Regions from separate parts of the Exiguobacterium sp. SH0S7 genome, predicted to be linked through region 2. Evidence: riboswitches for the same ligand, from Rfam matches in the RefSeq annotation. Region 2 holds a riboswitch; the other holds the start of a gene.

Region 1 (4,393 bases), 440 kb from region 2:
TACAATCGATCACGGCCAAAATCGTCTCTTCGACAGAGGTTCGGTTCATTGGAAGTCCCCCTTAAGATAAATGATGTCTTACAATCATTACCCGGTTCGTGTCGACTTAAACCGAGGCGGGGACACAAAAAAGCCGGCCCACATCAGTGGACCGACTTAAGGAATGGAGCATAGCGGGCTCGAACCGCTGACCTCCACGCTGCCAGCGTGGCGCTCTCCCAGCTGAGCTAATGCCCCGTTGGAAATTATTATATCATTCTAATAAATGATTTGGCAATAAGAAAAACGAAAGAACTTTGAAAATCATTTTTTTGAAGTTTAATGGACGTTAGAGCTGGGAAAAATAGATAGGATGTTATATTAAGAAAGCAGGTGCAACGTATGGAGATGATTTTGTTGGCGCTACTGCCCGCACTCATGTGGGGGAGTATCCCGCTTATCGTATCTATTGTCGGCGGCAAGCCGATTCAACAATTAATCGGCACGACGATTGGCGCGATGGTGATGGCGGTTGTCATCGCGCTCGTCTTCAAGCCAGAGTTCACGACGCTCGCGATCGTGACTGGTTTCATATCAGGTGTGTTCTGGGCGCTTGGACAATACCTTCAGTTCCAGTCGTTCCAAATTTTAAGCGTCTCGAAAGCGATGCCGATCAGTACAGGGATGCAGCTTGTCGGGACATCACTGTTCGGGGTCATCGTCCTTGGGGACTGGAAGACATCGACCGAGCTATGGCTCGGCTTCTCGGCCCTCGTCTTGATCATCATCGGGGCCGTCATGACGTCATATCAACAACATAAAGAATCCGACAGCAGTAGTGCTTTGAAAAAAGGGCTACTCGTGCTCCTCGTTTCGAGCATCGGTTACGTAACGTATGCTGTCCTGACCAACTACTTTGAAGTGGATGGCATCACCGCCATCCTACCGCAGTCACTCGGGATGTTCATCGCCGCGCTCTTGTTCAGTCTTCGTGAAAAAGATGTGAAAAAGTTTGATCCGAAAACGTTCAAGAACATCTTCGCCGGGCTTGCCTGGGGGATCGGGAACTTCGGATTGTTCGTCTCAAGCGGAGAAGTCGGCATCGCGACGTCGTTCGCACTGTCCCAATTGAACGTCGTCGTCGCGACACTCGGTGGCATTTACTTGTTAAAAGAAGAAAAGACGTCGAAAGAACGCGTCTTCGTCTTCATGGGGATCGGTCTGATCGTGGTCGCTGGATTCATGTTAGGGCTTGCCAAGAGCTAAAAAAAACGACGGGCATGAGGCCCGTCGTTGTCAGCTTGTCCACGTCTGGTCGATGAACTCGTCACGGCCAGATTGTTTCCGGTCCGCTTTATAGTGGGCCGGATTTTTTTTATGATAATCTTGATGATAGTCTTCGGCCGGGTAAAAGACGTCAGCCGGTAAGATTTTCGTCACGATCGGTTGTTTGAACTTTCCGCTCGCGGCGAGCGCGTCGCGGCTCTGTTCTGCTTTCACGCGTTGTTCTTCCGTATGATAGAAGATGGCTGGCGCATATTGTTGCCCGCGGTCTTGGAACTGGCCGCCGTCGTCGGTCGGGTCCGTCTGAATCCAATACAGTTCGAGCAAGCGCTCATATGTGAACTGAGCCGGATCGAACGTGATCTCGACGACCTCGTAATGACCGCTCGTGCCGGTTTTCACTTGTTCATACGTCGGGTTGTCGACATGTCCCCCGGTATAACCGGATACGATGCCTTCGATTCCAGGTTGTTCCTCGAACGGTGTCACCATGCACCAAAAACAACCGCCGGCGAATGTAGCTTTTTCCAAAATAAAATCCCCCTTGTGTTCATTCCAAAAAAAGCGCCCATGTCATCGACATGAGCGTTTTGTCATATCGTCCAAGGCGATGCCTTGCTGGAAGTAGCACCTTGCCGAAGCAGGTTGCTGTGAAGTCGTAGAGCCAGGTCTCTCGTTCACTCAAGATATCGATATGTAGTTGGTGACAGCATCATATCATCTGTCTCGTTTAAACGTCAACGATTTGGTGTGCGCCGAAGTTGAAATAGCGTGGCACCAACAATCAAGATAATGAGGGCGATGGACGCAGGGAATGCCCACGGCAAATCATCCCCAAACAATTGTAGAAAGAACAGGGCGAACACGGACAGTAAAACAAGGATGTAAGAGCGGGACATGGCTACCTCCAATAACGTTTCTTCTAGTGTATCAAGTTGCACATCCAATGGCGATAAAAAGAAGGGGATTCGATGCATTAAGCGAATACCGAATAACATTGCCTATAAGGAGGGAATTGGATGCAAGACTTATTTGAACTAGACATCGAGACCGCACAGCGCGGATATAAAGAAGGGACGTTCACGGCCCGGGACGTGACGGCCTACTATTTGACACGGATCGCTAGCTTGAACGATAAACTGAAAGCGGTCATCCAAGTGAACCCGGACGCGTTGTTCGAGGCTGAGGCGGCTGACCGTGCCTACCGACGCGGAGACCGGCTGCCACTCCTCGGTATTCCCGTTTTACTCAAGGACAACATCGAGACGGCGGGACTCATGAGGACTACTGCCGGCGCCGTGGCGCTCGAGCATCACTTTGCCGGTCGTGACGCTGAACTCGTCCGTCGCCTCCGTGAGCACGGGGCGGTCATTCTCGGCAAAGCCAACTTATCGGAATGGGCCAATTTTTTGACGGAGGACATGCCGAACGGATGGAGCGGGGTCGGTGGCCAGACGCTCAATCCGTATGGTGACAATCTCGACGTCGGCGGTTCGAGCTCGGGTTCGGCGTCAGCGGTCGCTGCGAACTTGACGATGCTCGCTGTCGGCAGCGAGACGAGCGGGTCGATCATCCACCCGAGCGTCCATAACGGCATCGTCGGCATCAAACCGACGGTCGGGCTCATCAGCCGGAGTGGGATCATCCCGATTTCGCGGTCGCAAGATACGGCCGGTCCGATGGCGCGGACGCTCCGCGACGCGGTGCTCGCACTAGAAGCGATGTGCGGGGAAGACGACTCGGACCCGGCGACGACACATCTACCGGCCGGTCCACCGTACCGGACGTGTCTCGACGAACGTCAAGCCGTCGGCATGCGCGTCGGTTTCGTGAAGGCGGAACTGTCGGATGAAGAACAGACGCTCTATCAAGAGGCGCTGGCGTTACTCAAAGCGAGCGGGGTCGAGCTCGTCGAAGTCGACCTGCCGTCAAACGACGGACTTGACCAAGGCGACGTCCTCTACCATGAGTTCAAGCTCGGGATCGAGGCGTATTTGGCGACGACAGCGCTCCCGTATGAAACGCTCAAGGACTTGATGGACTGGAACAAGCTTCACCCGGAAACGATCCCGCACGGACAAGTTACGTTCGAGAAAGCGAATCAGTTATCAGGGCGTTTGACCGAGTCGAGCTACCTCGAGCGACGCTTAGCCGACGTCCGGCACGCGAAAACGGACGGCCTCGATCGTTTATTGATGGAACAAACGCTTCACGCCCTGGCGTTGCCACACGACTTGAATTACGATATGGCGGCGAAGGCAGGGCACCCGACGGTCACGATCCCATACAAGCTCAAACAGAGCGGGGCACCTTTCGGGCTGTCATTCACGGGTACGAGCTATGCGGAACGAGACCTCATCCGTATCGCCTACGCGTTCGAACGCCACGTGACGCGTCCGATCCCGCCTACGCGTTCGAACGCCACGTGACGCGTCCGATCCCGCCTATGTAAGAACGTTGCACCTGTCGCTCACGTCCGCTACAATGGTACGTATGCGGATTGAAGAAAGGACAGATTACAATGAAATCATCTATATATGGGCTGACATTTGATCAGCTGTCGGACGCTTGCGTATCTTGGGGATACAGTGCCTACCACGCCAGACAAATATGGGACTCGCTTTACATCGACCGTGTCAGACGGCTCGACGAGATCGCGGTTCGTCCCGAAGTTCGCGAACAGCTTGAGGCGAACTATGCGCTGACGACACAAGAACTGTTCGTCAAACAAGAAGCGGGTGACGGCACGGTCAAATTCTTACTTAAACTGCACGACGGGCATTATATCGAAACGGTGCTCATGCGCCATAAGTATGGACGTTCCGTCTGTGTGACGACACAAGTCGGGTGCAACATCGGCTGTAGTTTCTGTGCGAGCGGCCTCTTGAAAAAAACACGCGACTTGACGGCGGGCGAGGTCGTCGAACAGATCATGACCGTTCAACACTATTTAGACGAGGTCGGTGAAGATGACCGCGTCAGCCACATCGTCGTCATGGGAATCGGGGAGCCGTTCGATAACTTTGATAACTTGGTCGACTTCCTCCGTGTCGTCAAAGACGAGCGCGGTCTCGCGATCGCTCCTCGTAAAATCAACGTCTCGACGAGTGGGCTCGCCGACAAGATCTAC
Region 2 (4,393 bases):
CGGCGTGTGGTACGTTCGACGCGCCGATGATGAGCGTCTTGTCGTCGCCCGAGCCTGATTCTGAGTCCCCGCCGCCACATGCCGCGAGAATTGTGAGTGCTGATGCTGCTGTCAATCCGAGTACTGTTTTCCATGATTTCATTATAAAACCCTCCATATGATTGTATTTGATTAAGCTGATCGCTTATCGATTTTTGAGACGAGTCGATCGCCGATGAACTGAACGACGAAGACGATGACTAAGATCAATACGGTCGCGACGAACGTGACGTCGCTTTGTGAACGCTGGAACCCTTCGAGGAACGCCAAGTTCCCGAGACCACCACCCCCGACGACTCCGGCCATGGCCGTGTAACCGACGATGGCGACGATCGTCACCGTGATGCCTGACACGATGGCCGGGAGTGCTTCCGGGAACAACACTTTATAGACGATCTGCCATTTCGTCGCGCCCATCGACTCGGCCGCCTCGATGACACCGCGATCGACTTCGCGGAGTGCGAGCTCGACCATACGTGCATAAAACGGGGCCGCACCGATGATGAGCGCCGGGAGCGCCGCCGTCGAGCCGAGCATCGTTCCGACGAGAAGGAGCGTGAACGGAATGAGCAAGATGATCAAAATAATGAACGGGATCGAGCGGAACACGTTGACGACCGCGCTGATGATCGTGTAAATCGGACGATTCTTCATCATGAGCGGTTCGTTCGTGACATATAAGAGCATGCCGAGGGCGAGACCGATGACGAATGTCGCGGCTCCTGCGACGAGCGTCATATAGAGCGTCTCCCACGTCTGTTCGAGCATGACTTGCCAATCTACATTAGGAAACATCGCTTTCTACCTCCACTTCCACTGCCTGCAATCGGATTGAGGCGATGGCCCGCTCGACTTCAGCCGGCTCTCCGATCAATTGGATGAATAGCGTTCCGAGCGCGCCGACTTGGGACTGCGTCACGTTACCGCCGATGATGTTGAAGCCGATGTCGTGCTGTTTCAACACTTCCGATAAAATCGGCTGTTCGGCCGTCTCGTTCAAGAACTTAAGTTTGACGATTTGGCCACTCGGATAACGTGCTTTCAAATGCTCGAACGTGAGCGACATGTCGTCGACGGCACCGATCTGTTTGACGAACTCTTTCGTGATCGGCTGTTCCGGATGTTGGAACACGTCCGCGACTTGGCCGGTCTCGACGACTTTCCCTGCCTCCATGACGGCGACGCGATGACAGATCTTTTGGATGACGTGCATCTCATGGGTGATGAGGACGATCGTCAGTCCGAGTTTCTTATTGATGCTGACGAGCAGTTCGAGAATCGAATCGGTCGTCTTCGGGTCGAGTGCGCTCGTCGCTTCATCGCAGAGGAGCACGTCTGGATTTGTAGCGAGCGCGCGGGCAATCCCGACTCGCTGCTTTTGACCGCCCGATAGTTGCGACGGATAGCTGTCTTCACGTCCGGCGAGACCGACGAGATCGACGAGCTCTTGGACGCGGCGTTTACGTTCACTGGCCGGTACCCCGATCAGTTCGAGCGGGAAGCTGATGTTCTCAGCGACCGTGCGCGACCATAATAAGTTAAAGTGTTGGAATACCATCGAGACGTTTTTGCGCACCCCGCGCAGTTCTTTCGGAGTGAGCTTCGTCAGCTCGCTCCCTGCGACGACGATTTCACCGCTTGACGGTGACTCGAGTCGGTTGAGCAGACGGATGAGCGTCGACTTCCCCGCCCCTGAATATCCGATTATTCCAAAAATTTCGCCGCTCTCGATTGTGAGCGACACATCATCGACCGCCTGGACTCGACCGTTCTTCGTGTCGAACCATTTGGCCACATTACGTAATTGAATCAATACCTTTCCCTCCTGACAACAAAAAAAGTACACACGTTTGAGCAAACGTGCGTACTTTATCGGTACGGACAACGATTGCTCTCATCTTCCAAGGTTCTCACCTTGCTGGAATTAGCACCATTTCGGATTGCTCCGCGGTTGCTGGGCGTCATAGGGCCAGTCCCTCAGCCTCTCTTGATAAGAGTGTTGTTTATTCGATTAGCTTTATAATAGCGACACATTATTTTCATGTCAAACTATTTTGTGCGAAAAATCAAAAAAAGGTGCCATCCGAGGATGACACAGAACGTAGCACCTTGAGTCACGGAAGGACAACCCATAGATGAAACTCTTTTGCCCGATCAGAGTGTTCATCCTTATATGGGGGATTCAAGCCATCCATCACTCGGCCTTAGAACGTACCATGCGGTTACGCGGTAGGTGTCCCTGCGCTTGATTTTTTTGGGGGACAATCGAAGGGAAGGTCCACCTAAAAGTCGCGTAAAGTGATGCACCGGCTGTTCTAAAACGTCTTGATGGCTGGAGAATCTCGTCCTATATTGTGTTCAAGTAAGATGTTGTAATGAATATACCATTCGTGAACTTTTTGTGTCAACTGATTATTTAAAATTTTCTGATTATTCTAATCATCCTATCTCATTTAACGAAAGATAGGACGTGCTGTACGTTTTGGAACGCATATAATCGGTCTTCGACTTGGCCGTCTTTAAGCTTTAACAGCGCCGGGACGCTCATCACTTGATACGCTTCTAACTCTTGCGGGATAAAGTTGGCGTCCTGCTTGTCAATCGCGAGTGTCGGGTCGACCGCTTCGACGACGGCGAGCATCCGCTCGGCCACAGCGCATGTTCCACACATCGGGGCGTATATATATAACAATCCGTCTGTAATCATTGTTCTCACCTCTTTTATAAGTATATGAATGTGAGCCGATCTGTTCAAAAGTTGTGCTCACCCCACGAATTTTCTGAATCGTTCAACATTTCCTGTTGACGCTTCACGAAAAGAGGCATAGTATGGTCATTAACTTTAACGCTTTCGTACATAACAGCATATACGTAGAAAAGGACAGGTGAATCGACTTATGACGGAACAAACGAAACTGACAGGCAAACAATTTTTGATGAACGTATTGAACGGACTCAGTCTCGCTATTTTAATCGCCCTCATCCCGAGCGCGTTGCTCGGTGAATTAACGAAAGCCATCTTACCGTATTTTCCGTCTTTGCAGTTCATCTTAGACGCGACGACGATCGCGATGCGCCTGCTCCCGGTCATCATCGGTGTCACCGTCGCGATGCAATTCGGACGCTCGGCGCTCGAGGCCGGGACGATCGGTATCGCGACCCAGGTCGGGAGCGGCGCTATCCGTATCGAGGAAGACGCGTTCCTCATGGCGGGAATCGGCGACGTCATCACGGCCGGTGTGACCGCCGCCCTCGCGACATATATGGTAATGCAGCTGTCGCCACGCTTAAAGACGTACACCGTCCTCGTTTTACCGATGACGGTCATCGTCATCGCCGGCGGAATCGGCATGTTCTTACTCACGTACATCTCACAGATCACGACGTACATCGGCACAGTCATCATGACGATGACTGAACTCCAACCGATCGTGATGGGCATGTTGATCGCGATGGCGTTCTCGCTCATCATCGTCTCCCCGATCTCGACGGTCGGGATCGCGACGGCGATCAGTCTGTCCGGTGTTGCCGCCGGGGCCGCTAACCTCGGCGTCGTCGCAGCCGGTTTTGGTCTCGCTATCGCCGGGTGGCAGATGAACGCGACCGGGACGTCGCTCGCTCACTTCCTCGGCTCACCGAAAATTCAAATGGCGAACTTCGTCCGTCGTCCGATCATGATGCTCCCTGTGCTCGCGAACGCGGCCATTCTCGGGGCGCTCGCCGGTATCCTTCGTATCGAAGGAACACCGATCAGTGCCGGATTCGGTGTCTCTGGACTGATTGGACCTGTCAACGCCCTGCACTTGATGCCAGGCGGATTCGCGCTCTGGAACGTCATGCTCGTCATCGTCTTGTTCGGCCTCATTCCGGTGACGCTCGGGATTGTCTTCTATCGCCTGTTCAACCGGACATCACTCATCCAGCCTGAACATTACCGCCTCGACTTCGACTAAATCAAAAAATCCCGGCTTCTCATAAAGAGAAACCGGGATTTTTGTTAGCCTTGAATCATCGTTTCATATTCTTCTGCCGACATGAGTTTGTCGACGTCCGTTGAATCGTTCAACTCGACTTCGATCATCCATGCGCCTTCGAACGGTGCTTCGTTGACAAGTTCCGGCGAGTCCGCGAGTGATTCATTCACCGCCGTGATTTTCCCAGAGATCGGTGCGTACAGTTCAGACACCGTCTTGACCGATTCGACCGAACCGAACGGCTCGTCGAGCAAAATCGTGCCGCCGACTTCAGGAAGTTCCACAAACACGATGTCCCCTAGTTCGCTTTGTGCGAAATCCGTGATCCCGATGCGGGCAACGCTTCCGTTCACTTCAACCCATTCGTGTTCTTTTGAATA

What was found. Region 2 has a riboswitch for S-adenosylmethionine ahead of EVJ22_RS02810 (methionine ABC transporter ATP-binding protein). Riboswitches for the same ligand answer to the same signal wherever they lie in the genome.
Region 1: it holds a riboswitch for S-adenosylmethionine, as region 2 does, so the genes downstream of both, msrA (peptide-methionine (S)-S-oxide reductase MsrA) here and EVJ22_RS02810 (methionine ABC transporter ATP-binding protein) in region 2, are expected to answer to the same signal.

The regions. Positions count from the first base shown of each region.
Region 1 covers NZ_SJVA01000001.1:105,938-110,330, reverse strand. The annotation lists gene EVJ22_RS00595 (four-helix bundle copper-binding protein) at 1-49, opposite strand, end outside; tRNA gene EVJ22_RS00590 (tRNA-Ala) at 165-237, opposite strand; gene EVJ22_RS00585 (GRP family sugar transporter) at 382-1,245, shown strand; gene msrA (peptide-methionine (S)-S-oxide reductase MsrA) at 1,276-1,794, opposite strand; SAM riboswitch class I at 1,857-1,956, opposite strand; gene EVJ22_RS15525 (hypothetical protein) at 2,001-2,162, opposite strand; gene EVJ22_RS00575 (amidase family protein) at 2,283-3,692, shown strand; gene rlmN (dual-specificity RNA methyltransferase RlmN) at 3,785-4,393, shown strand, end outside.
Region 2 covers NZ_SJVA01000001.1:544,061-548,453, forward strand. The annotation lists gene EVJ22_RS02800 (MetQ/NlpA family ABC transporter substrate-binding protein) at 1-142, opposite strand, end outside; gene EVJ22_RS02805 (methionine ABC transporter permease) at 172-834, opposite strand; gene EVJ22_RS02810 (methionine ABC transporter ATP-binding protein) at 824-1,852, opposite strand; SAM riboswitch class I at 1,931-2,036, opposite strand; gene EVJ22_RS02815 (thioredoxin family protein) at 2,489-2,746, opposite strand; gene EVJ22_RS02820 (PTS sugar transporter subunit IIC) at 2,937-3,992, shown strand; gene gcvH (glycine cleavage system protein GcvH) at 4,037-4,393, opposite strand, start outside.